3 regions of the Rossellomorea marisflavi genome follow, and region 2 is predicted to be linked to each of the others. Evidence: predicted binding sites of a transcription regulator. Region 2 holds the regulator's gene; each other region holds the start of a gene.
What was found. The regulator CtsR, encoded in region 2, represses protease genes until heat stress. The targets are predictions, from matches to a motif close to ATGGTCAATAAAGGTCAAACA.
Positions count from the first base shown of each region.

Region 1: clpP (ATP-dependent Clp endopeptidase proteolytic subunit ClpP) is a predicted target of CtsR. The motif match lies at 8,510-8,530, and genes of this name have one in related genera.
Region 3: clpB (ATP-dependent chaperone ClpB) is a predicted target of CtsR. The motif match lies at 3,258-3,278, and genes of this name have one in related genera.

Region 1 is NZ_CP081870.1:3,494,067-3,504,798, reverse strand. It holds gene K6T23_RS18345 (hypothetical protein) at 1-221, shown strand, start outside; gene K6T23_RS18340 (response regulator transcription factor) at 224-589, shown strand; gene K6T23_RS18335 (ATP-binding protein) at 582-3,443, shown strand; gene K6T23_RS18330 (GNAT family N-acetyltransferase) at 3,563-4,117, opposite strand; gene abc-f (ribosomal protection-like ABC-F family protein) at 5,153-6,784, shown strand; gene K6T23_RS18320 (histidine phosphatase family protein) at 6,827-7,408, shown strand; gene K6T23_RS18315 (hypothetical protein) at 7,405-7,761, shown strand; gene clpP (ATP-dependent Clp endopeptidase proteolytic subunit ClpP) at 7,839-8,435, opposite strand; gene K6T23_RS18305 (MBL fold metallo-hydrolase) at 8,709-9,467, shown strand; tRNA gene K6T23_RS18300 (tRNA-Arg) at 9,601-9,672, shown strand; gene K6T23_RS22325 (hypothetical protein) at 9,820-10,029, opposite strand; gene K6T23_RS22320 (hypothetical protein) at 10,035-10,475, opposite strand; gene K6T23_RS22315 (Arm DNA-binding domain-containing protein) at 10,391-10,678, opposite strand.
Region 2 is NZ_CP081870.1:108,479-119,210, reverse strand. It holds gene radA (DNA repair protein RadA) at 1-1,354, opposite strand, end outside; gene clpC (ATP-dependent protease ATP-binding subunit ClpC) at 1,479-3,923, opposite strand; gene K6T23_RS00620 (protein-arginine kinase McsB) at 3,920-5,005, opposite strand; gene K6T23_RS00615 (protein-arginine kinase activator protein McsA) at 5,002-5,544, opposite strand; gene K6T23_RS00610 (CtsR family transcriptional regulator) at 5,565-6,026, opposite strand; rRNA gene rrf (5S ribosomal RNA) at 7,169-7,285, opposite strand; rRNA gene K6T23_RS00600 (23S ribosomal RNA) at 7,399-10,332, opposite strand; rRNA gene K6T23_RS00595 (16S ribosomal RNA) at 10,491-10,732, opposite strand, start outside.
Region 3 is NZ_CP081870.1:1,571,773-1,582,504, reverse strand. It holds gene clpB (ATP-dependent chaperone ClpB) at 661-3,246, opposite strand; gene K6T23_RS08430 (YjzC family protein) at 3,369-3,548, opposite strand; gene K6T23_RS08425 (undecaprenyl-diphosphate phosphatase) at 3,724-4,542, shown strand; gene K6T23_RS08420 (Crp/Fnr family transcriptional regulator) at 4,593-5,270, shown strand; gene K6T23_RS08415 (metal-sulfur cluster assembly factor) at 5,312-5,620, opposite strand; gene K6T23_RS08410 (alpha/beta fold hydrolase) at 5,687-6,460, opposite strand; gene K6T23_RS08405 (Cof-type HAD-IIB family hydrolase) at 6,618-7,427, shown strand; gene K6T23_RS08400 (hypothetical protein) at 7,533-7,676, shown strand; gene K6T23_RS08395 (DUF3813 domain-containing protein) at 7,678-7,857, shown strand; gene K6T23_RS08390 (YitT family protein) at 7,899-8,744, opposite strand; gene K6T23_RS08385 (DegV family protein) at 8,920-9,768, shown strand; gene K6T23_RS08380 (DUF3941 domain-containing protein) at 9,822-9,953, shown strand; gene K6T23_RS08375 (YajQ family cyclic di-GMP-binding protein) at 10,102-10,593, shown strand; gene K6T23_RS08370 (CoA-disulfide reductase) at 10,666-10,732, shown strand, end outside.

The DNA.
Region 1 (10,732 bases), 910 kb from region 2:
CAGGAATTGAAGGCAAGAAGAAAATCGACTCCATCAATATCGGACTTTATGAAACGGATGGGAAGGAATCATACGCCTATCCTGCTCTGAAAGACGGCTTCATGGATCCGGCTGCATTTTATCGGTATTCATGGAAAGAGTGGGAAGAGCCGACCTTCCATGAGAGACTGAAAGATTCCTATTATATTCTGCAAGAAGCGTATGGAAAAGGAGGGAAATGAACATGGCGAAGATCTTGATTGCAGAAGACGAAGAAGTGCTGCGCATGCTCATGGTCGACACCCTGGAAGATGAAGGATATGACATCGACGAAGCGGCCGATGGCCAGGAAGCCATCGACCAGATCCTCGGCACCGACTACGACCTGATTGTCCTTGATTATATGATGCCCGCCTATACGGGTCTCGAGGTCATCGATCAGGTGCGGAACCATCACGGGAAGAGCGATGTGAAGATCATGATGGTATCGGCGAAGAATCAGCAGGCGGATAAGGACCTTGTCCTTGCCGCCGGTGCTGACTACTTCATGTCGAAACCTTACAGTCCCGTCGAACTCATGGAGAAGATCGGAGACATCCTGAATGGGTAAACTCCTGGATTTCTATCATTCCAGTCTGAGACGGAGGATCATCGTCCTCATGACGGGGTTCATCCTCGTGTTCCTCATAGGAGCAGGTTGTTTATACTGGTACGATCACAGGCTTTCCGTGGAATACGATGAGACGAAAGCCAAGCTCGATGACCGGAAGGAAGTCGCCCAGAAGCTTGACCGGCAGTTCAATCGGATCTTCTTTGAGGGGCGAGGGTATGTGGCGTTTAAACGTCCGGAATTTAAGCAGAACATTAGAAACCTCGAGAAGCAGTTGAAAGTCACAATAGGAGAAATGAATAAGATTTCTCAGTCTGCAGACGATCGCGCTTTCGCTTCCGAGGTAGAAGATTTTTATGACTACTATGTAGATATCGTTAACAAGACAATTAAACTTGTGGAAGATGGCGATGAACAGGGTGTCCAAGATAACTCTGCCAGTGGTGGAACTGCTAGAGTAGAAGGATTTCTTGAAAAATTGGATGCCTATAATGACAACATCCAGCAGTCCACTGATGAAGCTTATGAAGAACTCCGGGCCAAGGAAGCAACGAGTCAGACGATCTTCTTGGTATTCGTCTTGCTCATGCTGCTTCTCCTCATGCGGATCATGCGCTCGATTGCCAAGCAGATCGGTCACCCCCTCGAAGAAGTGGCAACCTCTGCCCAGCATATCGCCGAGACCGGTACGTATCAAAACTGGACGTTCAATAAGGATCGCCGCGATGAGATCGGTCAGCTTTCAAATGCCTTTGAAAAGATGATCTTCACCGTCCAGGAAAAGGAAGACCATCTTGTCTCCCAGAATGAAGAACTCCAAGCTCAGCAGGATGAGCTCGAAGTCCAGCAGGAGGAATTGGAACGATTGCTTCATCTTGCGCGCGACAGAGGCGAACAGCTTGAACGGCGCAACGAATTCATCAATGGGATATCCAACTCCCTCGATAAGAAAGAGGTACTGGAAAGCATCGTCAAAAGCATGTGCAGCCTCATGGGCGCACCAAGGGGGATGATCGTCCTCATGGATGACCAGGATACCCACGCCTCCTTCGGCGTATCCAACGAAGCCATCGGCCAGTTCCTTGCCCATATCCAGAATGGTCTTCATCAGCGGTTATTCGAGACCAAGGAACCGTTCTGTGTAAAGCGCGAGCTCGTCACGTCTGAAAAAGGCTATCATGAGGAAACGATGTACTCCTATGACCTGTTCATCCCGGTCCTGTCGGCTCAAGGAGATTTGGAGGCCTTCATGGTGTTCAGTCGCTTCGGTGAAGGATTCACAGACAAGGAACAGCAGGAGTATAAAGGGTTTGCGAAGCAAATCTCCATTTCCCTGAGGAACATCCTACTCTATGAGGATTCCGAACGGATCCGTCATATGAATCAGGATATCCTGAACAATCTTCAGGAAGGGATCCAGCTTGTTGACCCCATGGGCGACAGCCTGCTGGTGAATACGAAGTTTGCGAGGATCATTGGAAGTGATATGGGAGCCCTGAAGGATGCTCCATATTCGAAATGGGGCTGCAGCATCGTCACCCAAGTGGAGAACGGGGATGAACTCAAGGATTATTACCAAAATGTCATCCGCAATCAGGAAACGGGGAACAGCATGATCTACAGGCTCACAGAAGGAAGCGATGTCTTCCAGGTGTATTCTACCTCCCTGTACCATGAGGAGGAGCATGTAGGCACCATCTTCGTCCATCGTGACATCACGAAGGAATACGAAGTGGATCAGATGAAATCGGAGTTCGTCAGCACCGTCAGCCATGAGCTTCGGACCCCTCTTGCCAGTGTTCTTGGCTTTACGGAACTCATGCTCACCCGTGACCTGAAGCCAGAGAGGACAAAGAAATACTTGAACACCATCTACAAGGAAGCGCAGCGTCTCACCTCCCTGATCAATGACTTCCTTGACGTGCAACGAATGGAATCAGGGAAACAGACCTTTGAGAAGAAGTATGAAGACGTCCTGGACATCATCCGGAATATCGTGGATCTCACGAAGGTGAGTTCACCCCATCATACCTTCACGATCGGAAGGGAAACGGATTGCACCATCGTCCTCGGTGACGGGGATAAACTTACGCAGGCGTTCACAAACCTCATCAGCAATGCGGTGAAATACTCACCGGATGGAGGGGACGTCACGATCCTCATGAAGGAAAAAGAAGACCGGATCTCCATCGAGATCCGCGATGAAGGGTTGGGCATCCCGGAAGAGGCGATCGGTAAGCTCTTCACGAAATTCTACCGGATTGACAATTCAGACCGGCGGAAGATCGGAGGCACGGGCCTCGGCCTTACCATCGTCAAGGAAATCATCGAGGCCCACGGCGGATCTGTGACCGTGTCGTCCGAACTCGGAAAAGGAAGCACATTCACGGTCACCCTCCCGGTCATCACCCTTGATACGTTCAAGGAGGAAGAACAGGGGAACGGCCACAACATCCTTGTGATTGAAGACGATATGAGCCTTGCATCCCTTCTTGCCACAGAGCTTTCCGAGAGCGGCTTCCAGGTGGATCACACGACGAATGGCTCAAGTGCCATCGAGCGTCTGAAGCGGACGCAACCCGATGCCATTGTCCTGGATATCATGCTTGGGGGTAAACTGAATGGATGGGATGTGCTTGAGGAGATCAAGAAGGAAGAGAGCCTGACGGGCATACCGATCATCATCTCCTCCGCCCTTGATGAGAAAGAAAAGGGGTTGACCCTAGGGGCAAGCGACTACCTGATGAAACCCTATCATCCAAGCAAACTATCAAAAACCATTCTTCACCTTCTATTGAAAAAAGGGACAAAAGGAGATATCCTTGTCCCGACAGAAGATCGAACAATCGAATGATACAACGGGACGGCTCGGGTTCTTCCATTAGGAAGTATCGGAGCCGTCCCTTTTTGCTTTTGTGTGACGCATGGAGACGGTTCTTGTGCGTCTTTCAGGTAGCAACCGCACCGTATCCCCTATTTGCTAGTTGCTCTCCACTCTTTTGCAAGTAGGCTGTAGGTGACGATGTCGTTGTAATGGCCGTTGATGAATTCGGCGTCGCGGGAGATGCCTTCCTGTTTGAATCCGAGACGTTCGGGGATGTGGCGGCTTCTCTTGTTGCCTTCGGCGCACTGGATGTCGACTTTGTTCAGGTTGAGGTCGTCGAATGCGTGCTGGAGAATGGCGGTGACGCAGGCCTGCATGATTCCGTTGCCTTGGGCTTCTTCTGATAGGTAGTAGCCGATGCTGGTGCTTCGGGTTTTCCAGTTGATGAAGTGGAGGTTGATCATCCCGACGAGTTTGCCGTGGTGGCGGATGCCGGCGGTGAATCCGTCGTTGGCGGCGAGTTGTTGGAGCCAGGCGGGGATTATGGAGTCGCGGTAGATGTCGGGTGATTGGACGCCGTCGACCCAGCCTAGCCAGTGTTTGAGGTGGTGCCGGTTGGTGTCAACGAGGGTGTAGATTTCTTGGGCGTGGTGGGGTTGGAGCAGGGCAAGAGTTAGGTTTGGTTGGACTTGGAATGTGAACATGGTGTTGGTCTCCTTTGATAGTGGTTTGTGTAGTTGGTTATTGGTCCGTTTCGTTCCGCTGCGGCCGGCCGCTTTCCATGGGGCGTGCGGTGAGCCGCTTCGGCAAGCCTGCAGGGTCTCACCCTGCCCGCTTTTCCCATAGGAGTCGGCCGGCCTCCGCTTCACTTCACTTTGTGGTATGTATGAGTGTTGTAGGTTAATTTCACACCTCTCACCCCCTATTTATGGGAGTGAAGAAGGGAAGGGTTCGTTTCGTTCCGTAGGTTAAGTTCCCCTCCATCCCCCTTATATGTGAGGGTAAGGAAGTCTTAGTTCGTTTCGCTGTGGCCAGCAGTACTGTGCTATATTCTGCGATATATGTGAAGAGTTTAGTAGAAGTCTCATTCCCGCCTATCCTTTTTAAAAGTAATACGATTAAATATACAAAAAAAGGGAAATATCCAACCGAGGTGGTGATACGGTGGATAAAAGGATTGTTGTAAAAGCTTCTTTGATTCTGTTGGTGGTAATCATGGCGGTGTTGGATTTTACGGAGGTGATGACGATACCCAATGGTGTTCTTTCTGCTGTGTTGGGGGTATCGTTGGTACTATTGGTTGTGTACAAATTTTATAAGGCACGACGGGATGAGAGACGAGATCTTGATTGAATCGATCTGTCCTCGGTGTAATACGTTGAAAATCTTACCTGTCCCCGTGGAAAATATTTTTGGATGGGTACAGGTATTATAGCTCGCATTCTTGTATTTTCCAATACTTATTTTTCATGGGATAGGATTGATTTATGGGGATGTGGGTGGTACGATTAGGTTAATGTTAAGGGAAAGGGATGATGGGTGAACGATGGATAACTAATCTTGGTAGGTAGAATTTGAAATGGAATAAATTTCGAATGATATTTAGTAGGATTAGTCTGCCCATTTTTCCCATAGGTCCCATTTCCAACGGGCTTATTTGTGTATGGTAGTTTGCGGCTAATCCTTCCAGAAATCGTGGGAGGATTTTTTGTGTTCTCCCGGAATGAGGAGAGGATTGTATGCAGGAATTAGTGAAAATCGATTCTGTGAATGTTGAAATAGAAGGAACATTATTGTTGGAACAGGTGAAGGCAGGGGTGAGAAAGGGAGAGGTGATCGGTCTCATTGGAAATAATGGGGCCGGTAAATCGACTCTTTTGAAGCTGTTGAACGGGGACATGGCACCGTCATCCGGAAGTATCACACCGCTGATACAAGGGTTGAAGACCGTGATGGTGGAACAGGAAGCGATGGATCACTCAAGGGACGCACTGTCTCCTGGGGAAGCAGCCCTCCTTCAGAAATGGGATGTGCCGGCTGGAGAGTATGATCAGCTGAGTGGGGGAGAGAAGCTGAAGGTGAGACTGGCACGCGGAATCGCGCAGAATGCACACTTGCTGCTTCTGGATGAACCGACCAACCATCTCGATGAAGAGGGGATCGGGTTCCTGATCAAGGAGCTGAAGGCTTATCGCGGGACCGTCATCCTGGTCTCCCACGACCGGGCGTTCCTCGATGAGGTGGCCGATGTGATCTGGTCCATCGAGAACAAGACGCTCGTGACGTATGAGGGGAACTACTCTGCTTACGTGAAGACTTCTGAGCAGCGGAGACTCACTCAGCAGCGGGCGTATGAGAAGCAACAGAAGCTCATTGAACGAATCGAAGGACAGATCCAGGACCTTACTTCCTGGTCGGGAAAAGCCCATGCCCAGTCAACAAAGCAGGAATTTCCCAAGGAGTTCTACCGTTCAAAAGCTAAACGGATGGATGCCCAGGTGAAGTCGAAGCGGAAGCGGCTGGAGAAGGAAATCGAGCGGATCAATGCCGATCCTGTCGAGGTGGAGGAGAAGAAACATCTATCGGTCCGTGCAGGCAGGAGGGCCGGCAAACGTCTCCTTGAAGTAAAGGATCTTGGTAAAGCCCATGGAAGCAAGGTGCTTTTCCGCGGTGCCTCCTTCACGATTCAAAACGGGGAGCGGGTGGCGGTCACCGGTGCCAATGGGAGTGGGAAGACGACTTTCCTCAATATGATCATGGGGAACGAAGCAGCTGATGAAGGAGAGCTATGGCTTTCACCAGCCGCGAAGATCGGCTACCTCACTCAGGAGGTCTTTGATTTACCCCTCGATGAGACACCGGAGAATCTCTTTTACAGGGAGACATTTCACGACCGGGGGCAGGTGAGGAATCTCATGACCCACCTCGGATTCGGCAAAAGCCAGTGGGAGGAGCCAATCCGCCACATGAGCATGGGGGAGCGGGTGAAGTGCAAGCTCATCAAGTATATCCTCGAGGACCGCGACGTACTGATCCTCGATGAACCGACGAATCACCTCGATCTCTTGAGCCGCGAGCAGCTGGAACACACCCTGGCAGCATACGATGGAACACTCATCGTCGTTTCCCATGATCGCTACTTTTTAGAGAAGACAACATCGTCAGAAATTGCAATAGGAAATGGGAAGATGGTGCGGAAGTGGGAACCCGCCGAGCCTTCAAAGGATGAACGGGAAGAGCTCAAGATGCAGCTTGAGACCGAGCGCCAGGAGGTCCTCGGGAAGCTGAGCTTCATGACTCCGGCCCAAAAGGAATACGCCGACCTTGATGCGAGGTTCAATGAACTAACGAAACGAATCAGAGACATGTAGGAATATGCTAGGATAGAAGAAAAGCAGGCAGGGGAGAAACCAATGAAAACTGAAATCTATTTCGTCAGACACGCCCATTCCATCTACACACCGGAGGAGCTCACCAGGCCACTGTCGGAGAAAGGGATGAGGGATGCCAGACGCGTGGCGAGGATACTGGAATCCGAAGACCTTGATCATGTGGTGTCCAGCCCGTTCTTACGTGCGGTACAGACGGTGGAAGGAACAGCGGCTTCCTTGAATCAAGACGTGATCCTGATAGACGGATTCAAAGAACGGCTTCTATCTTCTGCTCCCTTAGACGATTTTCAAGGAGCCATCCGCAAGGTGTGGGAAGAACCCTCATTCCACTGGGAAGGCGGAGAATCGAATGTGGATGCCCAGAAGCGCGGCGTCGCAGCCATGCTCGATCTCCTGAACGAATTCGAAGGGAAGCGCGTGGTCGTCGGGACTCATGGGAATATCATGGTGCTTATCATGAATTTCTTTGACTCCAAGTATGGCTTGGCTTTTTGGGAGAGCCTCGATATGCCCGATGTGTATCGGCTAACCTTTAATGGAATCGACCTGGTGGGAGTCTCACGGTTGTGGGAGCCCTTTTCAGAAGAGGAAGAGAGCCAATGATGAGCAGTGCCAATCAGGAGGCGTCTCTGAACTCCCTGGAATCGACCTACCGCAAGCTCTCGAATGCCTCCGTAAGCATGGAAGGGAAAGGGGCGAACACCACACTGGTGAAAAAGAGGCGCGATGCTATAAAGGTAGCAATCGACACCCTAAGAAGCGACTGGTACGGTAACGATTTTTCATATGAAAGAGACGTCATCGCTACTTCCCAACTAACGCTGGAGGACATCCTCCCTTCCATTCATAAACAGTTGGGCAATTCCGAAGTGGGAAGCTCTCAGCATACATTGAACAACCGTAGGCTGATCGCGCTGAATCTGGCCATCGAATCGTTGAAGAACCGCCTTGGATGAGGCGGTCTTTGCTTTAGTGTGAATCCAAACCCACACAAAAACCCCCTTGCACTCATGCAAGGGGGTTCATTCAATTCTTATTTAGTTTCTGCATCGTTGCGAGTGATGATACGGTCGATCAGACCATATTCCAAAGCGCGTTCCGCAGTCATGAAGTTATCGCGGTCCGTATCCTTAGAAATCACGTCAAGTGGTTGACCAGTACGGTCAGCAAGGATTTGGTTCAATTTCTCACGAAGGAAGAGAATGCGTTTAGCAGCAATTTCGATTTCCGTCGCTTGACCTTGAGCTCCTCCAAGTGGTTGGTGAATCATCACTTCTGCGTTAGGAAGGGCAAGACGTTTGCCTTTTGCTCCGGCAGCTAGAAGGAATGCACCCATGGAAGCAGCCATACCGATGCAGATCGTTTGAACATCAGGTTTGATGTACTGGATCGTATCGTAGATCGCCATACCGGCTGTGATGCTTCCGCCTGGTGAGTTGATGTAGATGGAGATGTCTTTCTCCGGATTTTCAGACTCTAGGAAAAGAAGCTGGGATACGATTGAGTTCGCCACGTTATCATCGATGGCGCTCCCAAGCATGATCACACGGTCCTTCAATAGACGGGAATAGATGTCATACGCACGTTCACCGCGGTTTGTTTGTTCAATAACTGTAGGAATTAAGTTCATCCTCGTTCCTCCTTAAATGTATCTGTGTATTTTTGAATCATTTCATATTCACTTTGTACTGTTATCATACACTGTTGGTCAATAAAGGTCAAACCTAATGCTTCCTTTATTAACCTGTATGTAAATCCTTTCTACATCATACCCACTCATCCCTTTTTTAAACGGTACAAAAGCTGAAAGTTTCGTGATTGCTCCCCCTTGCCAACGGGTAAAATGAGAAGTGCACCCCTCTGTGAGAATCAGATCTGAAAGAGAACAAAAGGAGCCGATACTATGAACCTACAACTCATCAGAAACGCAACCCTCATCCTTGACTATGCAGGCACGCGATTCCTCATTGACCCCATGCTCGCACCGAAAGGGACCTATCCTCCCTTCACGCCGTCAAAAAGGGATGACATCAAGAATCCCATCGTCGATCTGCCAGAATCCGTTGACTCCATACTGGAGGGGATCGATGCCGTGATCCTCACCCATCTCCACCTGGATCACTTTGATGACACGGCAAAAGAAGTCCTCCCCAAATCCATCAATCTATATGTCCAGAACGAAGCCGATGCCGAAGAAGTCAAAAAAGCAGATTTCACGAATGTACACGTGCTAAATAACGAGCAGTTCAACGGTATCCAGCTCACCAAAACCAAAGGCAAGCACGGAAGGGGAGAGATTCTCAAACGCACCGGGACCGTCAGCGGCATCGTCTTTAAACATGAGAACGAGAAAACCCTCTACGTAGCCGGAGATACCGTATGGAATGAAGAGGTGGAAGAAGAAATCCACACCCACCATCCAGACATCATTGTCGTCAATGCAGGCGACAACCAGTTCCTCGAAGGAGGCTCCATCGTCATGGGCAAAGAAGACGTCCTCCAGACAGCGAACGCTGCACCCGAAGCCACCATCATCTCGACCCATATGGAAGCCGTCAACCACGGCACGCTTTCAAGGGAAGAACTCAAGAACACCACAGCAGAGAAAGGACTCCAATCCCGCATCCTGGTGCCGGATGACGGAGAATCCTATACGTTCTAATCATACAAAAAGCCAAGATCCACCCTAGGGGATCTTGGCTTTTTCATAAGGCATTCACAACAGAACCCAAAAACATCTTGCATTGGAGACTTTTCTCTATTATAATTAGTTCTCGTGACAGTAACTAAAACATGCCCTCGTGGTGCAACGGATAGCACGTAAGATTCCGGTTCTTAAAATGGGGGTTCGATTCCCTCCGAGGGCGTACAGCAGTACATTTGGAAAAAGGTATAAAAAGTAGAGGACACTTATAAATGTTGATATATCAACGTTTGTAGGTGTTTTTTATTTTTCTCTTGAGGAGAGGGAGGCGATAGAAAAAGGCTGGAATTAAATCGGTTTTACACATTTTTTACACATTGTCCATTTGCTCGAACCTATCTACAGCATTCTTTGTGTCTTCTTCACGCAACTCTTTTAGTAGACCTCTCAAAATCTTATTAGCATTTTCATTGGTCAAAACTTTGTGAGCATTATGTGGGCTGAAAAAGACTAGCCCTTCAATATTCGGTGGTGTTGCTTCAAATAGGGCTTGGAACTTACCCATTGTTTTGCCATCCATTTTTATTATTCGATTGGAGGGGTCATTCTTTGTTTTTGTGAAACCTTTACCGGTCTTATAATCCCAGGCTTATTAATGGTGATTTCTCCAGAGGTAAAATTGAAGTCTTTTCGTGTAAGGCCAATCATTTCTGCAAAGCGCATTCCGGAGGTAAGGCCAATCAAAAGCAAGTAATAGACCAGGCTTCTGTCTAAACGATTGTAAATCTCATTCATCACTCTTTTGCTTTCAAAATAATTTAAGTGTTTCTCTTCAGGACTCTTCGCTTCTACGCTCCCTGTTATAACAACATCTCGAGTAAAATCAACCCTTATGATACCTTCATCAATAGCCTCCCTGACACATGCGCGAATGTGGACATTCAACTTTCGAGACGTTTCTTTAGCATGAGTTTTCCCATATTCATTAAGAAAAGCTTGATATTCACGCTTGGTGATATCCTGAATTGGTTTTCCACCAAAGCTTTCTTGGATAGTTTGTAGCGTGTTTGGTACATTTTTAAAGTGATCTCACTGATATTCGTCTTGTTAAAGTACTGTTCGAAGGGCTCCTTTTTCAAAGTAGGGACAATCCCTTTACGCAAGTCTTCTTCAATTTCTGAAGCTGCTACTTGAGCCTCTTTTTTTGTCCTGAAGCCACTTTTACGAATTGGTTGTGCTTTTCAGTTAATCATTCGGCTGACAGTGTACTGCCACGTTTTACC
Region 2 (10,732 bases):
TACCCAACGCTTGGTGGATATCGGATACACCGACCACTTCGATGCCGCCCGGTGCCTGCCATCCCCCGATATTGTTCTGCGGGATGATGACCCGCTGGAAGCCGAGCTTCGCCGCTTCCTGCACCCTCTGCTCAATCCGTGAAACGCGCCGGATCTCCCCGGTCAGTCCCACTTCCCCGATGATGCAATCCTGTGCGCGTGAAGCTTTGTCCCGGAAGCTTGAAGCAATGCTCGCCGCCACGGCCAAATCGATAGCCGGCTCATCTAGCTTCACTCCGCCTGCGACCTTGAGGTAGGCATCCTGTTGCTGAAGGAGCATCCCTGCCCGCTTCTCAAGCACTGCCATGATGAGGGAGACCCTGCTATGGTCGATTCCTGTTGCCATACGTCTCGGATTATTGAAGCTCGTCGGAGTGACAAGGGCTTGAATTTCCACAAGCACCGGCCTTGTTCCTTCCATGGATGCAACAACCGTCGACCCGGCAGATCCCTGTGAACGTTCTTCGAGGAAGATCTCTGAAGGATTGGCGACTTCTTCAAGACCCAGCTCCTTCATTTCAAAGATTCCCATTTCATTCGTAGAACCGAAACGGTTTTTCACCGCCCTCAAGATCCTGTAAGAATGGTGGCGCTCCCCTTCAAAATAGAGAACGGTATCCACCATATGCTCCAGTAGACGGGGACCGGCGATGGATCCTTCCTTGGTTACATGTCCGACGATGAAAATGGCAATTCCTTTCGTCTTACCGATCCGCATCAATTCAGCCGTACATTCCCGGACCTGTGATACGCTCCCGGGTGCCGAAGTGACCTCCGGATGATAAATGGTTTGAATGGAGTCGATGATGACAAAGTCGGGTGAAAGCTGATCGATGGTCTGGTGGATCGACTGCAGGTTGGTTTCTGCATATATGTATAGGTCATCAGCTGTGATATTCAGCCGGTCCGCACGCAGTTTGGTCTGCTTGATGGACTCTTCACCTGATATATAAAGGACTTTTTGCTTTTGTTCAGCAAGCTGTGAAGATACTTGCAGCAGCAGGGTGGATTTCCCTATCCCCGGGTCTCCCCCTATCAACACAAGCGATCCCGGCACCACTCCTCCTCCAAGTACCCGGTTGAGTTCTTTGGAATCAGTAAGGACACGGGGCTCCTGCATCGTTTCGATGGATGTCAGTTTTTCAGCCTTCGATGGCCCTTCGCTGTGTTGGAATGCACCACGGGGCTGCTTCCCCGTAATGGCCACTTCTTCCACCATCGTGTTCCACTCATTACACCCGGGACATTTCCCCATCCATTTTGCTGATTCATACCCGCAGGATGAACATACGAATTTTGTCTTCTTTTTTGCCAAAACGATCCTACTCCTCTTCCTAGTCTTATTACTATACCGAGAGTGCCCCGGCTATACATACCTCTCACTTCTTATGGAAAAAAAGAGGCACAGGTTCATGACCGTGTACCTCTTCCTTTTCACATCAAGGAGTTGAATTGGTTGCTTCTTCTTTCAATTTGACGACGAACTCTTCCCCTTCGACATCGATGAGGATGTCTTGACCCGTCAAGACCTTCCCTCTCAGGAGCTCTTCAGAAAGTTTATCTTCGACATATTTCTGAATGGCCCTGCGGAGCGGTCTTGCACCGTATTCAGGATCGAATCCTTCATCCGCGATCTTCTCCTTGGCAGCCGCAGAAAGTTCAAGATGGATATCCTGCTCTTTGAGGCGCTTCGTGAGTTGATTGGACATTAGGGTGACAATCTCTTTCAGGTGGTCTTTCTCCAATGAGTGGAAGACGATGATTTCATCGATACGGTTCAGGAATTCAGGGCGGAAGGCACGTTTCAGTTCCTCCATCACTTTCCCTTTCATATCTTTGTAATCCTGCTTCCCATCCTGGATATTGAAGCCCATATGCTTATTGGCTTTAAGGGACTGTGCACCGACGTTCGATGTCATGATCAGAACCGTGTTCCTGAAGTCGACAGTCCTTCCTTTGGAATCAGTCAAACGACCATCTTCCAAGACTTGCAGAAGGATATTGAAGACATCGGGATGTGCTTTTTCGATTTCATCGAGGAGCACGACGGAATATGGTTTGCGACGGACTTTCTCAGTCAGCTGACCGCCTTCCTCGTACCCGACATATCCCGGAGGAGATCCGACGAGACGGGAGGTGGAATGCTTCTCCATGTACTCCGACATATCGATCCGGATCATCGCTTCTTCATCACCGAACATGGATTCTGCGAGAGCCCTAGCCAATTCGGTTTTACCGACACCGGTAGGACCGAGGAAGATGAATGAACCGATAGGACGCTTCGGATCCTTCAGCCCTGCACGGGCACGGCGTACCGCTTTCGATACAGCGACAACTGCTTCGGATTGCCCGATGACACGGGAGTGCAGGATCTCTTCCAATTTCAAGAGACGATCTGTTTCTGTTTGAGCAAGCTTGGATACAGGTACTCCTGTCCAGTTGGACACGACCTTCGCGATATCTTCCACTGTGACTTCGGTATTTTCCTGCCCCTGCTTTTCTTTCCATGTATTCTTCGTTTCTTCCAGCTCTTCACGAAGCTTCTGCTCGGAATCGCGTAGGGAAGCGGCTTTTTCAAACTCCTGGCTCTGAACCGCAGCATCCTTCTCTTTGCGGATCTCTTCCAGCTTCGCTTCAAGCTCCTTCAGGTTCGGTGGAGTCGTATATGAGCGGAGTCGGACCTTCGAACCGGCTTCATCGATCAAATCGATTGCCTTATCCGGAAGGAATCGGTCTGAGATATAGCGGTCAGAGAGTTTCACAGCGGCATCGATGGCAGCATCCGTGATGGATACGCGGTGATGCGCTTCATAGCGGTCACGAAGACCTTTAAGGATCTGGATGGACTCATCTGCAGTCGGCTCATTTACCTGGATCGGCTGGAACCGGCGCTCTAGGGCTGCATCCTTCTCAATGTACTTCCGATATTCATCAAGGGTCGTCGCCCCGATACATTGCAGTTCTCCACGTGCAAGGGAAGGTTTGAGGATGTTGGAAGCATCGATTGCCCCTTCAGCCCCTCCTGCCCCGATCAGCGTGTGAAGCTCATCGATGAAGAGGATGATATTGCCTGCCTGACGGATCTCATCCATCACTTTCTTCAGGCGGTCCTCGAACTCACCGCGGTATTTCGTTCCGGCAACGACCGTACCCATATCAAGGGTCATGACACGCTTATCACGGAGGATCTCCGGTACTTCATTCGCGATGATCTGCTGGGCAAGGCCTTCAGCAATCGCCGTCTTACCCACACCCGGTTCACCGATAAGGACCGGATTGTTCTTCGTACGGCGGCTTAGCACTTCGATGACACGCTGGATTTCCTTGCTTCGTCCGATGACCGGATCAAGGCTTCCTTCACGGGCAATGGCCGTCAAGTCACGCGCAAGACTATCAAGTGTCGGCGTATTGGCATTCGCACTGCCGCCTCCTTGGTGTCCGCCAGAATCGTTGTTGCCGAGGAGCTGGAGAACCTGCTGCCTTGCTTTGTTCAAGCTTACGCCAAGGTTTCCGAGTACCCGTGCTGCCACGCCTTCCCCTTCACGGATCAGACCGAGAAGGATATGCTCTGTCCCTACGTAAGAGTGACCGAGCTTCCTTGCTTCATCCATGGAAAGTTCGATGACTTTCTTCGCGCGGGGTGTATAGTGGATCGTCTGGGACTTTTCCGTTCCTTTTCCGATCAGACCCTCCACTTCCTTCTGGATCTTCTCAGGGCTTAGTCCAAGGGCAGTCAGTGCCTTGGCTGCAATCCCCTCTCCTTCACGAACAAGGCCAAGCAGGATATGTTCAGTGCCGATGTTATTATGGGCTAGTCGGATGGCTTCTTCCTGGGCTAATGCCAATACTTTTTGAGCTCTTTCTGTAAATCGACCAAACATCATGATTCTTCCTCCTCACATGTATCTTTATCCAATCTAATTCGCTCCCTGATCAAGGAAGACCTTCTTATGTCCCGTTCATTCGGTCGCAATGGACCTCCGGAATATTGTTGTAAAAAACCCGGTTGGGTCAAAATCATCAATTCATTCAAAATATTTTTGGAGAGACTGTGGATCATGCCCAGATCGATGCCCAGACGAACATCGGACAGGCATTTGGCCGCTTCCTTCGATTCAATGATGCGGCTATGCTCCAGCACCCCCAGCGATCTGAAGACCCTATCTTCTAATTGTATGTTGGAGGTCTGAACTAATGCCTCCCTCGCCGTCAGTTCCTTGGCAATGATCTGATTCACCACGCTGATGAGATCTTCCACGATATCCCCTTCCGACTTACCTAGGGTCGTCTGGTTGGAGATTTGAAAGATATTCCCCAGTGCTTCACTGCCTTCGCCGTAGATACCCCTCACGACGAGCCCAAGCTGGTTGATCGCCGGTATGATCCGGTTCATCTGCTGGGTGAGGACCAAGCCCGGAAGATGTACCATGACCGATGCCCTGAGTCCCGTTCCTACATTCGTAGGACAGGTGGTCAGATACCCGTGCTTCTCGTCGAATGCAAAGTCCAGTTCGCTCTCAAACCAATCATCGAGCTCATTGGCACGGGAGAGTGCCTGCTTCAGTTGAAGACCTGGATACAGACACTGTATCCGGATATGATCCTCTTCATTTACCATTATGCTTATATCTTCATCTGGTGATAGAAGGACGGCCCCGACATTCTTATCTTCTGCCAGATTCGGACTGATCAGGTGTTTCTCCATCAATACCCTTTTTTCCAACGGCTGAATCTCACTCGTAGGTAAAAATTCGAGTTCCCCCAGCTCTTTTGGAAAAGAAGACATTTTCTCTTTCACCCGTTCTACGATCTGCCCTGCTTCCTCAGGTGAATATAGGGTTGAAAAACGGAAGTCCGTCAGATTCCGTGCCAAACGCACCCGGGAACTCAGGACAATATCCGATTGGGGACCTTCTTCATTCATCCACGAACTGACGGTATTGCTTAAAAATCGCTCCAGACTCATTCTGCACCTCCCCCTTCCTGCTTCATCTCACGTTCAAGGGAACGAATGCGATCTCTCGTTTCAGCTGCTCTCTCAAACTCTTCCTCTTCGATGAGGGCCTGAAGTTCCGTTCTCAACTTCTTGATCTGCTTCTTGATCTGGATGGTACCGCCCATTCGTTCCGGTACCTTTCCATGATGCTCCATATTCCCGCTGTGCACCCTCTTCAGAATCGGATCGAGTTCGCTATTGAATGTCTTATAACACTCCGAACATCCAAACCGGCCGATGCTCGTAAACTGTTGGAATGTCAATTTGCACTTCGGACACTGGAGAACTTCCTTTTTCGGCGCTTCCTGCTCCTGTGCCTGCTTGAAGCCGGGGGTGATATTCAATAAACCGGCCAACAGATTATTCACCGTGAAGGCTGCCGAATTCTCGAACATCGTTCCTTTATCCTGAGCACACTGCTCACATAGATGGACCTCGGTCTTCTCTCCGTTCACAACCTTCGTGAAATGAAGGGTTGCCGGATTCTCCTTGCACTCCTGACACATCATTCCATTCACCTCTTACATTCTTACTCGTATTTTAGCGTATCCAGCATAGCCCGGAGCATCCTGCCCCGCAGTATATCCCGTTCAGGCAACTCGACCATGATCACGGATCGATCCATGACGCTCAGCATGATCTTTGCCTCTCTTTCAGATATTATATCCTCTTCCACGAGTCGGAAAACGATATCAGCCGCCGTATTCTGACTGATTTTCTGAGTAATGAGGGCCACCAGCTGATCAATAAGATGCAGCTGATCATGAGCCTTCACCCGCATGATGCGGATGTAGCCGCCTCCCCCTCGCTTACTCTCGACCACATACCCCTTCTCGATGGTGAAGCGGGTATTGATCACATAATTTATTTGAGAAGGAACACATTGGAACTTATCAGCGATCTCACTTCTTTTGATTTCGACGATTTCAGATTCACTTAAATCCAATACATTCTTCAGGTAATGTTCAATGATGTCGGATATATTTCTCATTAAACCTCCTCCTCATTTGACTTTGACTATATTTGACTATAATTATACAACCGGGCTTCCATCTTTGCAATGAAGAAGCATAGCCTTAAAAGCTTTTCTGTTTGGGAGGTATTTTAAACGTGAAGATCGATTAAAAACGGAAAATTCGAATTAGGTGTATATTCGACTTTGTGTGGGGTTAGTCCTTCTTTGGATGTGCAGGGTTTTTGGAAGAGTTCAGTAGAGGAACTGGATGTTGAAGGGCGGGAGTGTAGTACATTTTGAAATGTAGGGTTATATCATTTAGATTCTGGACCTATATATGTTTTCAGAATGAGAGGGTAACGAATTTTGATGGTTTTCAATAGAGGGGACTGTGTCATTTTGGAGCGTCAATAACATATTTCTTAAGGGTTGTACACAGACAGAGCGCCAACTATTGGAATGGTTTAGGTGATTTTAGGAAGGATTTTTATTTGAATTAGAATTGCATATACGATTAGGGTTCCGCAAGTATATGCGGCCGTTCGCACATAAAGGGAATGAATCGCAAATAGGAAAACGGGCGATGATCGATTTCGCAGGTAAAAAGTTGATTTTCGCAAATAGGATTAAAAATATCGCAAATAAATGATTAATTTCCGCTGATATTTTTGGCGGGCGGAGGAGAACGGTGGGTCCAGGAGGCTCAAAGTCCTCCATAGGCGTTGTAAAAAATGTCGAACGGTGTCAGGAGTGAAAAATGACCCATTACTTGGAAAAACATCGCTAATATCAGAACCCTGTTCGCACGTATCGGTCTCCCTTCGCTTGGAACGCAAAAAAGTCGCAAATAAGTGCTCCCCCTTAGCCTCATCTCCAGATAACACCTCTGTCCAACCCACTTGGGTGATCACATACTCCCACAGGTCATTAAATCTCTAAAAGTCTGTCTCTTCGCCCTTGCTCACCAATCTCATCTCAGCCCATACATTAACCGTAATCTCGCCCTCCTAACCAACCCGTTCAACCTGCGATCTTCACCTATCTCTCTAACCAACATCTTTCTACACACCCAATTTCAAACGACCAACATCACGACCAACATTACCACCAACAATCCCCGCCAACAGAAAACACCACAAAAAAAGCAGCCCATCAAATGAGCTGCTTTTCTCTCTATTGCCTGGCGACGTCCTACTCTCACAGGGGGAGATCCCCCAACTACCATCGGCGCTGAAGAGCTTAACTTCCGTGTTCGGCATGGGAACGGGTGTGACCTCTTCGCCAATGTCACCAGACAGGTATTCCATTGAAAGAATTGTTCTTTCAAAACTAGATAAAGGGTTGATAGTCAATCATTACCGGCGTATCGTCCAGTCCGGGAGACGCGAAGCGCCTCCTTCGTCTTACTTTGGTTAAGTCCTCGATCGATTAGTATCAGTCAGCTCCATGTGTCGCCACACTTCCACCTCTGACCTATCTACCTGATCATCTTTCAGGGATCTTACTCACATAAAGTGATGGGAAATCTCATCTCGAGGGGGGCTTCATGCTTAGATGCTTTCAGCACTTATCCCTTCCGCACATAGCTACCCAGCGATGCCTTTGGCAAGACAACTGGTACACCAGCGGTGCGTCCATCCCGGTCCTCTCGTACTAAGGACAGCTCCTCTCAAATTTCCTGCGCCCACGACGGATAGGGACCGAACTGTCTCACGACGTTCTGAACCCAGCTCGCGTACCGCTTTAATGGGCGAACAGCCCAACCCTTGGGACCGACTACAGCCCCAGGATGCGATGAGCCGACATCGAGGTGCCAAACCTCCCCGTCGATGTGGACTCTTGGGGGAGATAAGCCTGTTATCCCCGGGGTAGCTTTTATCCGTTGAGCGATGGCCCTTCCATGCGGAACCACCGGATCACTAAGCCCGACTTTCGTCCCTGCTCGACTTGTAGGTCTCGCAGTCAAGCTCCCTTGTGCCTTTACACTCTGCGAATGATTTCCAACCATTCTGAGGGAACCTTTGGGCGCCTCCGTTACTCTTTAGGAGGCGACCGCCCCAGTCAAACTGCCCACCTGACACTGTCTCCCACCCCGATAAGGGGCGCGGGTTAGAATGTCAACACAGCCAGGGTAGTATCCCACCGACGCCTCCACCGAAGCTAGCGCTCCGGCTTCCAAGGCTCCTACCTATCCTGTACAAGCTGTGCCAAAATTCAATATCAGGCTACAGTAAAGCTCCACGGGGTCTTTCCGTCCTGTCGCGGGTAACCTGCATCTTCACAGGTACTATAATTTCACCGAGTCTCTCGTTGAGACAGTGCCCAGATCGTTACGCCTTTCGTGCGGGTCGGAACTTACCCGACAAGGAATTTCGCTACCTTAGGACCGTTATAGTTACGGCCGCCGTTTACTGGGGCTTCGATTCGCACCTTCGCTTGCGCTAAGCACTCCTCTTAACCTTCCAGCACCGGGCAGGCGTCAGCCCCTATACTTCGCCTTACGGCTTCGCAGAGACCTGTGTTTTTGCTAAACAGTCGCCTGGGCCTATTCACTGCGGCTCTCTCGGGCTTGCACCCTACCAGAGCACCCCTTCTCCCGAAGTTACGGGGTCATTTTGCCGAGTTCCTTAACGAGAGTTCTCTCGCTCACCTTAGGATTCTCTCCTCGCCTACCTGTGTCGGTTTGCGGTACGGGCACCATCTTCCTCGCTAGAGGCTTTTCTTGGCAGTGTGGAATCAGGAACTTCGCTACTATAATTCGCTCGCTATCACAGCTCAGCCTTCACGATGATGGGATTTGCCTCATCATCAGCCTAACTGCTTAGACGCACATATCCAGCAGTGCGCTTACCCTATCCTCCTGCGTCCCCCCATTGCTCAAATGGAAGAAAGGTGGTACAGGAATATCAACCTGTTGTCCATCGTCTACGCCTATCGGCCTCGACTTAGGTCCCGACTAACCCTGAGCGGACGAGCCTTCCTCAGGAAACCTTAGGCATTCGGTGGATGGGATTCTCACCCATCTTTCGCTACTCATACCGGCATTCTCACTTCTAAGCACTCCACCAGTCCTTACGGTCTAGCTTCGCAGTCCTTAGAACGCTCTCCTACCACTGACACCAAACGGTGTCAATCCACAGCTTCGGTGATACGTTTAGCCCCGGTACATTTTCGGCGCAGAGTCACTCGACCAGTGAGCTATTACGCACTCTTTAAATGGTGGCTGCTTCTAAGCCAACATCCTGGTTGTCTAAGCAACTCCACATCCTTTTCCACTTAACGTATACTTTGGGACCTTAGCTGGTGGTCTGGGCTGTTTCCCTTTCGACTACGGATCTTATCACTCGCAGTCTGACTCCCATGGATAAGTCTTTGGCATTCGGAGTTTGTCTGAATTCGGTAACCCGATGAGGGCCCCTAGTCCAAACAGTGCTCTACCTCCAAGACTCTTACAACATGAGGCTAGCCCTAAAGCTATTTCGGAGAGAACCAGCTATCTCCAGGTTCGATTGGAATTTCTCCGCTACCCACACCTCATCCCCGCACTTTTCAACGTGCGTGGGTTCGGACCTCCATCCAGTGTTACCTGGACTTCATCCTGGACATGGGTAGATCACCTGGTTTCGGGTCTACGACCACATACTCATTCGCCCTATTCAGACTCGCTTTCGCTGCGGCTCCGTCTTCTCAACTTAACCTTGCATGGGATCGTAACTCGCCGGTTCATTCTACAAAAGGCACGCCATCACCCGTTAACGGGCTCTGACTACTTGTAGGCACACGGTTTCAGGTTCTATTTCACTCCCCTTCCGGGGTGCTTTTCACCTTTCCCTCACGGTACTGGTTCACTATCGGTCACTAGGGAGTATTTAGCCTTGGGAGATGGTCCTCCCAGCTTCCGACGGGATTTCACGTGTCCCGCCGTACTCAGGATCCACTCAAGAGGGAACGAAGTTTCGACTACAGGGTTGTTACCTTCTTTGACGAGCCTTTCCAGACTTCTTCGTCTACCCCGTTCCTTTGTAACTCCGTATAGAGTGTCCTACAACCCCAAGAGGCAAGCCTCTTGGTTTGGGCTAATCCCGTTTCGCTCGCCGCTACTCAGGGAATCGCATTTGCTTTCTCTTCCTCCAGGTACTTAGATGTTTCAGTTCCCTGGGTCTGCCTTCCATGCTCTATGTATTCAAGCAAGGATACTGTTCCATTACGAACAGTGGGTTCCCCCATTCGGAAATCTTCGGATCAGCTCACTTACAGCTCCCCGAAGCATATCGGTGTTAGTCCCGTCCTTCGTCGGCTCCTAGTGCCAAGGCATCCACCGTGCGCCCTTATTAACTTAACCGAATTGGTTAAAAACCTAAAATGGCGATACTCGGTAATTTCTTGACTATCAATAAAACTTTATCTAGTTTTCAAAGAACAATATAGAAGATGGATTTAAACCATCAAAACTGAACAAAACTTCGACGTCGTCAAACGTTTTAAGTAAATCTTCCTTAGAAAGGAGGTGATCCAGCCGCACCTTCCGATACGGCTACCTTGTTACGACTTCACCCCAATCATCTGTCCCACCTTAGGCGGCTGGCTCCAAAAGGTTACCTCACCGACTTCGGGTGTTACAAACTCTCGTGGTGTGACGGGCGGTGTGTACAAGGCCCGGGAACGTATTCACCGCGGCATGCTGATCCGCGATTACTAGCGATTCCAGCTTCATGTAGGCGAGTTGCAGCCTACAATCCGAA
Region 3 (10,732 bases), 1.5 Mb from region 2:
AGCATGTAGACCGGGTCTGAATTTCAGACGACCGGCTACATGCTTTTTTTATTCAAAACGCCGGAGATTTCTCCGTTCTTTCCGCTTGAGCGGTTGGTGCAATTACCTCGCTTTAAGATTTCGTGTACGGAAAAGTAATACTAATGACGAGCAGAAGGAACCTAGGCAATATAACCGTCCGAGAGGGACCAATGCCAGCAGCCAACCAACCAGCGAAAATCAATCAACAAGTCGTGACCCTCACTTTGGAAGAGTGAGAGCATATCAATGAAGAAAAATTAAATACGATTAATCACGACCTTCTAAAGAAGTTCCCGACAGTAATCGTTCGGACTATAAATTCATTGTTCTTACATACAAAGATGATGCTCGCTCAGAATGAGTAATAGATGAGACATAAGTGTTTTAGTCATAGTAAAACCCGGATTCCTTTGCCTACCACTAGGCAAAGGAATCCGGGTTTTTAATTTGCTTTAAGCGGTTGATTGGAGTGCAAGACGAAGACTCCTGTGGGAGAGTAGCTAATGTGAGACCCCACAGGTATGCCGAGGAAGCTCACGGGCTACCCACGGAAAGCGAAGTCTTGCACGGAAATCATTAGCGGTATTAATAACATGAATTGATCTTGTTCATCATTTGATAGGACTTTTTTAACCATCCTTACCTGATCGTCAGACCGCGCTCCCCTTTCTCAACCATCACTTCGCCAGTGGCCTCGCCTGCTATAATGGCCCTGGCAAGTTTTGTTTCGATTTCTTTTTGCAAGAAACGTTTCAATGGACGCGCCCCGTACACGGGGTCATAGGCCGACTCAGCAATGAAGGACTTGGCGTCGTCCGTGATTTGCAGTGAGAGACCCTGTTCAGCTACCCTCTCTTGCAGCTCCTTAAAGAGCTTATCAATGATACCTTTAATATTGTTGACGCTTAGGGGTTTGAATAAGATGATATCATCCACCCTGTTCAGAAATTCCGGTCGGAATGAAGACCTCAGCTGACCCATGACCAATTCCTTCGTTTCTTCATTGATCTCCTCTTCTCCGTGATTGCGTTCAAGAAGATGGGTTGATCCGATATTGGAGGTCATGATGATCACCGTGTTCTTGCAGTCCACGGTTCGTCCGGCAGAATCGGTGATCCTCCCATCATCAAGCATCTGCAGAAGGATATTAAACACTTCTGGATGGGCCTTTTCGATCTCGTCAAGTAGGATCACAGAATATGGCTTACGTCGGATAGCTTCAGTAAGCTGGCCTCCTTCTTCATAGCCCACATACCCGGGAGGAGCTCCCACAAGTCTTGAAACCGCGTGTTTCTCCATGTACTCTGACATATCGATACGGATCATGTGATCCTCACTATCGAACAGGGTCTGGGCGAGAGTTTTTGCAAGCTCGGTCTTTCCTACCCCTGTGGGACCTAGGAAGATGAATGATCCGATTGGACGGTTGGGATCCTTGATCCCTGCCCTTGCCCGGATGACGGCATCTGCCACCAGACCGACCGCCTCATCCTGGCCGATGACCCGTTCATGAAGGATGCTGTCGAGTTTCAGGAGCTTCTCCCTTTCACCCTCCACCAATTTCGTTACGGGGATTCCCGTCCATCTGGCCACAATTCCTGCAATTTCTTCTTCCGTGACTTCTTCCCTCAGCAAACGTCCTTCTTCTTCCTTCAGCGCTTTTGCTTCGAGACCAGCAAGCTCTCTCTCGACTTCTGGAATCTTTCCGTGCCGGAGTTCCGCTGCTTTGTTCAAATCATATTGATTTTCCGCATCCTCGAGGGACCGGCGCAGCTTTTCCAGCTCCTCACGTTTTTCCTGGACGATGGCGATGCTTTCTTTTTCCTGTTCCCACTTCATCTTCATGCCATTCAACTTTTCCTTCAGGCTGGCAAGGTCCCCCCTGATGGAGTCCAGCCTTCCCAAGGAAGCTGCATCCTTTTCTTTCACCAGGGCCGCTTCTTCAATTTCGAGCTGCATCACCTTCCTGGTGACTTCATCGAGCTCTGTGGGCATCGAATCGATCTCGGTTCGGATCATGGCACATGCTTCATCAATAAGATCGATGGCCTTATCCGGCAGGAAACGATCGGTTATGTAGCGGTCAGATAGCGTCGAAGCTGCTACGATGGCCCGGTCATGGATATTGACACCATGGTGGATTTCAAAGCGATCCTTCAGTCCACGTAGGATCGAGATCGTATCTTCCACGGTCGGTTCTTCTACAAGCACTTGCTGAAAGCGTCGTTCGAGGGCGGGATCTTTTTCAATATACGTACGATGTTCATTGAGCGTCGTCGCGCCGATACAGTGAAGTTCTCCCCTGGCGAGCATCGGTTTCAGGATATTTCCTGCATCCATTGCGCCCTCGGTTTTGCCTGCACCGACAATCGTATGCAGCTCATCGATGAAGAGGATGATCCTGCCCTCACTTTTTTTCACATCTTTCAGTACCGCCTTCAGTCGCTCTTCGAATTCTCCCCTGAACTTCGCCCCTGCTACGAGTGAGCTCAGGTCCAATTCAAAGATGGTCTTATCCTTCAACCCCTCCGGAACATCTTTTCGGACGATCCGCTGAGCTAGGCCTTCTACGATGGCCGTCTTCCCTACACCCGGTTCCCCAATCAGAACGGGATTATTTTTGGTTTTTCTTGAAAGGATCCGGATGACATGACGGATTTCTCCATCTCGTCCGATAACCGGATCAAGCTTTCCGGATCGCACCTCTTCCACGAGGTCCCTTCCATACTTCTTAAGGGCTTCATATTTCATCTCAGCATGTTGATCTGTCACTTTGTCCCCTCCCCTGATGGTTTCCACCTGATTTTGAATCGATTGTTGCTCAATCCCTTTTGAAAGGAAGTAACGCGTTATGGGATGGTCTTGCTGACGGTAAATCCCTACAGCAAGATGTTCTGTGGATATGTACTCATCATCCCATTTTTCCATAAGCTGTTTGGCATCTTCAAGGAGACGACGAATATCAGCAGCGAAGTATTGTCCATAAGGAATATTCTCCCCCTGTACCTCCGGGACCTGCTCAATCCTTGACTGTATAAACTCCTGCAGCTCTGAAATATCGACATCCATCCGGGCATAGAGGGAAGCCAAAAAGCTGTCCGGCCCTTCAAGCAGACGATCCCACAGATGGATCAACAGGATGTCGGTATGCTTTTTCTCCTTTGCCAGTTCTCCTGCCGCCACGAGCCCCTCCTGGATGGAAACGGTGAATTGATCAAAATTCATGCACTCACTCCTCCTTGACCATTCTTGACCTTTTCTTTATTATAGCTTGTTCCTTCCCTGTTGGAAAATAAAAGCCCGTAACGGCAGAAAAAAGGATGGAGCAGATGCCCCATCCCTTGTCATCACGGCTTCCTGGCATATGTCCAGTGGCGATCGTCATTTGTCGTCTCAGGGAAACGATCCCCGGCCTTCAATTTAGCCTGCTTCGGGTGATTGACGGTACTCCCGGTTTCACCGATTTCGATGTATATCCCATTATTGGGTGCTTTTTCTCCACCCTTGAAGTGTCTGCGCTGTCCCATAGTGACCCCTCCTTTATGAAGCATGTGCTTCGCTACTATTTTTCGACATACAGGGGCCATTCATACCTGTCAGAAATATGTCAATCTCTTTTCGAATCTGGATATTCCCTTTACAGTCTTTTGCTGAATGGTGTTAAATGAATAAGTGTGAATTTTTTTACTTGGAGGAAACAAAATGGATTTTATATTAATACTGAAATACCTGGTACTCGGGCTCATTCAAGGTCTGACCGAACCGATCCCGATCTCATCCAGTGGACATCTTCAAATTGTCCAGCATTTTTTTAATATCAAGACCACTTCTTTAACGTTTGAAATTCTTGTGAACACGGCTTCCTTGGTGGCAGTACTTATCATTTACCGTCAAGATATCTACAGGCTGATTTCTAACGGACTAGGTTACTTCAAGACGAAGTCCCCGGAAAATACCCGTGATTTCAAATTCATCCTTTTCTTGATCGTCGGGACGATTCCTGCAGGCGTCATCGGTGTCCTGTTCGGTGATGATATCGAGGCGCTCATTTCTGATCGTATTATCACAGTGGGAATCACCTTGATCATTACTGGTATTGCCCTATGGCTGATCCGTAATCTGCGCGGGCGGAAGAATGACGGGGACCTTAATTTGAAGGATGCCATCATCGTGGGACTCGCACAGGCAGTTGCCCTGATACCGGGTATCAGTCGTTCAGGTGCCACGATCGTCGCTGCCATGGGACGGGGAATGAAACCCGAAACGGCCCTTCGATTTTCTTTCCTTTTATACATACCTGTTTCGTTCGGTGTCATGCTACTCGGCATCAAAGACCTGATCAACGACCCTAACTTAGGGGAACTGGCTGTACCATATACCGTTGCGTTCCTGGCCTCCCTCATTGCATCCTACTATGCATTAAGATGGTTCATGGGGATCATGGCAAGGGGCAACCTGAAAGGGTTCGCCATCTACTGCTTTGTTGTCGGCGGTGGTGTGGCACTATTTTCTCTTCTATAATTCACGGAAAGGAATATCCTTTACCTATCTAAACGAAATGGTGTGAGGCTGTGGGACATGTTCCTGGATCGATCAAAGAGATGTTCATGCTGGATGGTCACCCATATGATGTTCCCAAAGGAAGCTACCTGTTTCTTGAAGGAAAAGTTCCAAGCCACTTGTTCTTCATCAAGGAAGGGCATATCAAAGTAACGAGGTCCACACCTGGTGGACGTGAACTGGCCCTTCGAATTGTCGGAGCCGGTGATGTGGTGGGAGAATTGCTTTGCGGGGATTCTTCCTATTCGGTCAGTGCTAGGGCGATGGATCGCTGTTCCCTCCTCTCGATTCCTATCACCGACTTCGAGGCATCCCTTTTGGACGATCGTGGGAGGAACCGGGATTGGATCAAATGGTTTCAGTTGCAACAGAGGAAAGACCAATCGAGGTTCCGGGATCTTCTTCTTCATGGCAAGAAGGGCGCCCTTTATTCAACCTTGATCCGTTTGACCAATACGTACGGTGAACACCAAGTGGGCGGGATCCTCATCGGAATCTGCCTCACCAATCAGGACCTGGCCGATTTCTGTGGTGCCTCCAGGGAAATGGTGAACCGGATGCTGCACGACCTCAAGGAAGAAGGGGTGATTTCCATGAACAAAGGCTTCATCACCATTCATAAACTGAATCGACTGAAAGAAACGATCGATTGCGATCAATGCCCCCTATGCGTTTGTCAAATCAATTAGAAAAGGGCCTGCTATGTGCAGGCCCTTTTCTTATGGAACGATTAACGGATTCCTAATGCAATCTTGGCATAGCGTGACATATTGTCCTTGCTCCAAGGCGGATTCCATACGATGTCGACTTCAGTATCTTTTACTTCAGGGATATCACGAAGCGCTGTTTTCACCTGATCCACGATGGTCCCGGCGAGGGGGCATCCCATGGAAGTCAGCGTCATCGTAACGGTGGCTGTTCCTTCTTCATTCAATTCCACGTCGTATACCAATCCCAGATTCACGATGTCTATTCCGAGTTCAGGGTCTACCACTTGTTCAAGGGCGCCCATCATATTATCTTTCAGATCTTGATCCACACGATCACTCCTATCTGTCCGTATTCTTAACCCATCTTAACAAATTCTGTCCCATATGACAAAAGGTTACGCCATCAGATGATCGACGAACCAGTCCACGAGCTTCAAGACACCGTCTCGGCTCACTTTGTGATCAGCCTTCTTATCTTCAAGGAAGACCAGTTGATCCTCGCGTCCTTCATAGAAAGGAAGAAGTTCCGTATACGCTTCGTATGTAAGCTGGAAAGGTACGACTTTGTCATTTTTACCATGCCAGAACATAAGGGGACGTCCGTTCAGCTTTTCCGGTTGCAGACTGAGATCGAACCGTGAGAGCTCGGACAAGATTTCTTCGACCTGCCCCTCTGTGAAAGGATTCTCATAGCCCATTTTTTCAAGCTGGCCAAGCTGAGCCTGTGCTAGCTTCACATAAGATGGGTTTCCCATGAGGGATACCGCACTGTTGATCCATTCATATTGGGTCAGGGCACCAAGGGTCACGATTCCGCCCATGCTCGTACCCGCTAGACCGATTCTTTCCTCATCAATCAGGCCATCCCGGGCGAAAGTCTCCTTGAGGATATCCAACTCCTTGATGGTATGGATGACGATGTTCCAGAAGCGTTTGCCCAGCTCATATTCGGTCTTACCTGTCCCCCGCTCCCCGTGCTCAAGACAATCAGGCAGGATCACTCTGAAGCCTTTCTCGGCTAAGTAATATGCATAGTGCAGATTATGCTCCTTCGCACTCGTGAATCCGTGGACGAAAAAACACGTCGGCAGCGCTTCATTGCGGTATTCTTCTTTCACCAGATGAAGAAAGGGGATTTCTTCAATGGTATTATTCTCTACGATAATCACGATCGTCCGCTCCTTCCAGGTATAGCTTCCTTCCTATGATATCCTAGTGGAAGGGGCATGTATATTATTTGGCCTTCACATCCACCTTCAGTGGACAATCGTTCGGCCTTATGCGTACACTACAACTAGAAAACATATAAATGGGGGATTAGTGAACATGAAAGATAAACATCTTATCGTCCTTGACCTGGACGGAACCTTGCTTACAGATGAAAAGAAAATATCCGTCCGTACGTTGGATACCCTCAATAAAGCCAGGAAAAATGGGCATGAGGTCATGATTGCAACAGGCAGACCATTCCGTGCGAGTGAACTTTACTATAAGCAGATGGGGCTCAATACGCCGATCGTCAACTTCAACGGGGCATTCGTCCATCACCCGGGTGACCCTTCCTGGGGAGTCCATCATGAACCGATGGACCTTGAGACAGCCAAACAAATCATTGATGCCTGTCACGGTTTCAAATTCCAGAATATCGTGGCGGAAGTGAAGGATGATGTGTACCTTCACTATCATGATGAAAAGATCATCGATGTATTCATGATGGGGAATCCGTCCATCTCTACCGGAGATATACGTCAAGTATTGAAAGATCACCCCACTTCCATGCTGATCCATGCTGATGAACATGATGTTCCGGAGATCCGTTCCCACCTCGACGACGTCCATGCAGAACTGATCGATCATCGCCGCTGGGCTGCTCCTTGGCACATCATCGAAATCGTCAAAACCGGCTTGAATAAAGCCGTCGGCATCGAAAAAGTGGCCGCGAGCCTTCAAATTCCACAGGACCGCATCATTGCTTTCGGTGATGAGGATAATGATCTTGAAATGATCCAATATGCCGGAACGGGTGTAGCCATGGGGAACGCCATCGATCCACTAAAAGATCTTGCCAATCATATTACGGAAAGTAATGAAGATGACGGGATTGGCAGATTCCTTCAAAGGCATCTTGAATTGTAATTCTGGCAATGGAGGGTAATACTTGCTAACGTATTTCAATGGATTTCAGCCATACTAATCAGGAGCGTCCACGTGGCGCTCCAACTTCGATAAGGGGTGGTTAGGATGGGAAGGAACAAGTCCAAGCGTTTTGTACAGCAAGGGAAAAATGCGGTCTCGAAACATGATGAACGCATTCCATACCATTTGACTTATGCCGAGGCAGAAGCAAGGAAGCTTTCCAATACTCCTTACGACGGAGGTCTGTAACATGGCAAATCCACTTTTCCGACAGGCCCGGACCGCAGTTGAGGAAGCCTGTGGCTCACAATCGGATCCACAGACGATACAGAAAGCGAAAAATGCCCTTTCCTCTGCATTTGCAAACTCGAATAACGAGGAGAGAAAGCAGCTTCACTCCATGCAGGATGAGTTGAACCGCCTATCGTAAGAACATGCAAAAGGGCAGCCGATAAAACGGCTGCCCTTTGTTTAGTCTTTCCTGAAAAATCCGAATACACCTGTCGTTTGGACGATATTCGTGAATGCCTGGGGATCGACTTCCTTGATGGTGTGCTCCAGTTCATACAGTTCATATCTGGAGATGACGATGATGAGCATTTCTTTATCTTCCCCTGAGAAAGCCCCTTTGGCCGGCACCGTCGTAATCCCTCTCACCAGCTTCGCATGGATGGCATCTTTCAGTTCCTGCGTCCTTTTCGTGACGATCATGGCGGTAAGCTTTTCATGACGCGTATGGATGGCGTCGATGACCCTGGTTGTTACATAAAGGGTCACGAGCGTATAAAGGGATTTTTCCCACCCATACAGGAAGCCCGCTGAAATGATGATGATTGAATTCATGATGAAGAAGTAGGTTCCGACCGGTCTGTCCTTCAACCGCGAAAGGATCATGGCGATGATATCCATCCCTCCGGTCGAGGCACCATACTTCAGGGTAAGACCGACTCCGACTGCAGCAATGACGCCTCCAAATACAGCGTTGAGGAGGATATCGGGTGAAAGCTCCACCACGGGGATGACTTCAAGGAAGAATGAAGTAAGGAAAACCGAGACGAAGCTGTAAATCGTGAATGACCGACCCACCTTCATCCATCCCAAGATGGTGACGGGTATGTTCAGTATGAATAATAAAATACCTGTAGACAGGTGAAAAGGTGTGAATTCTTTCAAGAGGCTGGATAATAACTGAGCCATACCCGTGAATCCACTTGCATATACATTAGCAGGAATCAGGAAGAAGTTCATGGCAACAGCCCCGAGGACCGCCCCCACCAATACAACAAGAAACTTCTTCGCTTCCAGGGTAACGTGCATTTTTTTCATGAATCGAACTCCTTTGGCAAGTGTAGTTGTTCCTTATGTTCCACACTATATCACAGCTAAACCCCTTGCACATGATCCTTATGTACAAGAATTTGAATAACTATCGATTGTGCTTTTACTGAAAAATAGCTAGACTAAACCTATATAACGAAAAAAGGTGATAGATATGAACGTTAAACTTTTTGCTGATAGTGCCAGCGACCTGCCGGTAACTTTCTTCGACCAACCCAACATAGAACTGCTTCCCCTGCAGGTACATATCGACGGACATGATTACGAAGATCTTGTCACGATCCAACCAAAGGAAGTTTTTGATAAAATCCGCGAAGGTCATGTTCCGAAGACCTCCCAAGTTTCGCCCGATGTGTTCCTGAGGACGTTCACGGAGCTTGCCAAATCCGGTGATCCAGGTGTCTACATCGCCTTCTCCTCCCAGCTGTCCGGAACCTATCAGACAGCGGTGATGATCAGGGACCAGGTGAAGGAAGAGTATCCTGATCTTGATTTGACCATCATTGATTCCAGGGGTGCCTCCCTTGGGTACGGACTATCGGTGATCAAAACCGCAGAGGTGCTCCACGCCGGCGGTACAAAGGATGAAATCGTGGAAACGGCACGCTACCATGTGGAGCATATGGAGCATCTGTTCACCGTCGAAGACCTGGAATACCTCGCCAAGGGCGGCCGCGTCTCCAAAGCATCTGCATTTCTAGGAGGGTTGTTGAACATCAAGCCCCTTCTTCATGTGGAAGACGGGAAACTTGTGCCACTGGAAAAACATCGCGGTAAGAAGAAGCTCCTCAAGCGCATTCTCGATCTGATGGAAGAACGCGGAAACAACCTTTCCCAACAGACCATCGGCATTTCCCATGGTGATGATGAGGAGCTTGCCCTCGAGATGAAGGCGATGATCGAGGAGCGTTTCTCTCCTAAGGATGTTACCATCAATATTATTGGATGTGCCGTAGGTTCTCATACAGGGACCGGCACCCTCGCCATCTATTTCTTGAACTGAACAGACATATTCCACCCACTCCTGCCCATACTAAAGGAAAAGGAGGGTCTATCATGTCACATACATCAGATAACGAGAAGAAAGCCAGGGACAATAATGCCCTGCTACAGAAAAAGAACAAGCTGAAAGAAAAAAACAGTGAAGCGGGTAAACATCAATTCTCCAAAAAAACGGATCATCTTTGATTAGCTGCCGCCATTTCCTATGGCGGCTTTTTTGTTGCTTAAAACCTAAGAAATCCATTCCATAAAGGGAATATCCTGTACTTTATACCTCTGCAGGTGGTATTTTAATAAGTGAAAAAGAATCATGCATATACGGAGGGATTTACATATGGCAAAAGAGAATTCATTTGATATCGTTTCACAGGTTGATATGTCTGAAGTTAGCAACGCGATTCAAATTGCACTGAAGGAAGTTAAGACCCGCTATGATTTCAAAGGGAGCAAAAGCGATGTCTCACTTGATGGTGAAGAGCTCGTCCTGATTTCGGATGATGAGTTCAAGATGAACCAGCTGAAGGATGTCCTTCTTGGAAAGCTGATCAAGCGCAATGTGCCTGTCAAGAATCTGGACTATAGTAAGCTTGAAGGAGCTTCCGGCGGTACCGTGCGCCAACGCGCCAAGCTTGTACAGGGAATCGATAAAGAAAATGCGAAAAAAATCAATCTCCTAATCAAACAGTCGGGTGTGAAAGTCAAAAGCCAGGTACAGGACGACCAGGTCCGGGTTACGGGAAAAAGCAAAGATGACCTTCAGCAAATCATGGCAGCTGTCAGGGGAGCCGACCTCTCCATCGACGTCCAGTTTGTGAACTTCCGCTGATCCTTCTGTTTCTTCTATCTATCCGATGGGTATCATAAACCCATCGGACTTTTTATTTTTAGGAGGCAGAACATGACTAAAAAAGTGATAATCATCGGAGCGGTCGGTGGCGGGGCCACCACGGCATCCCAGCTCAGGA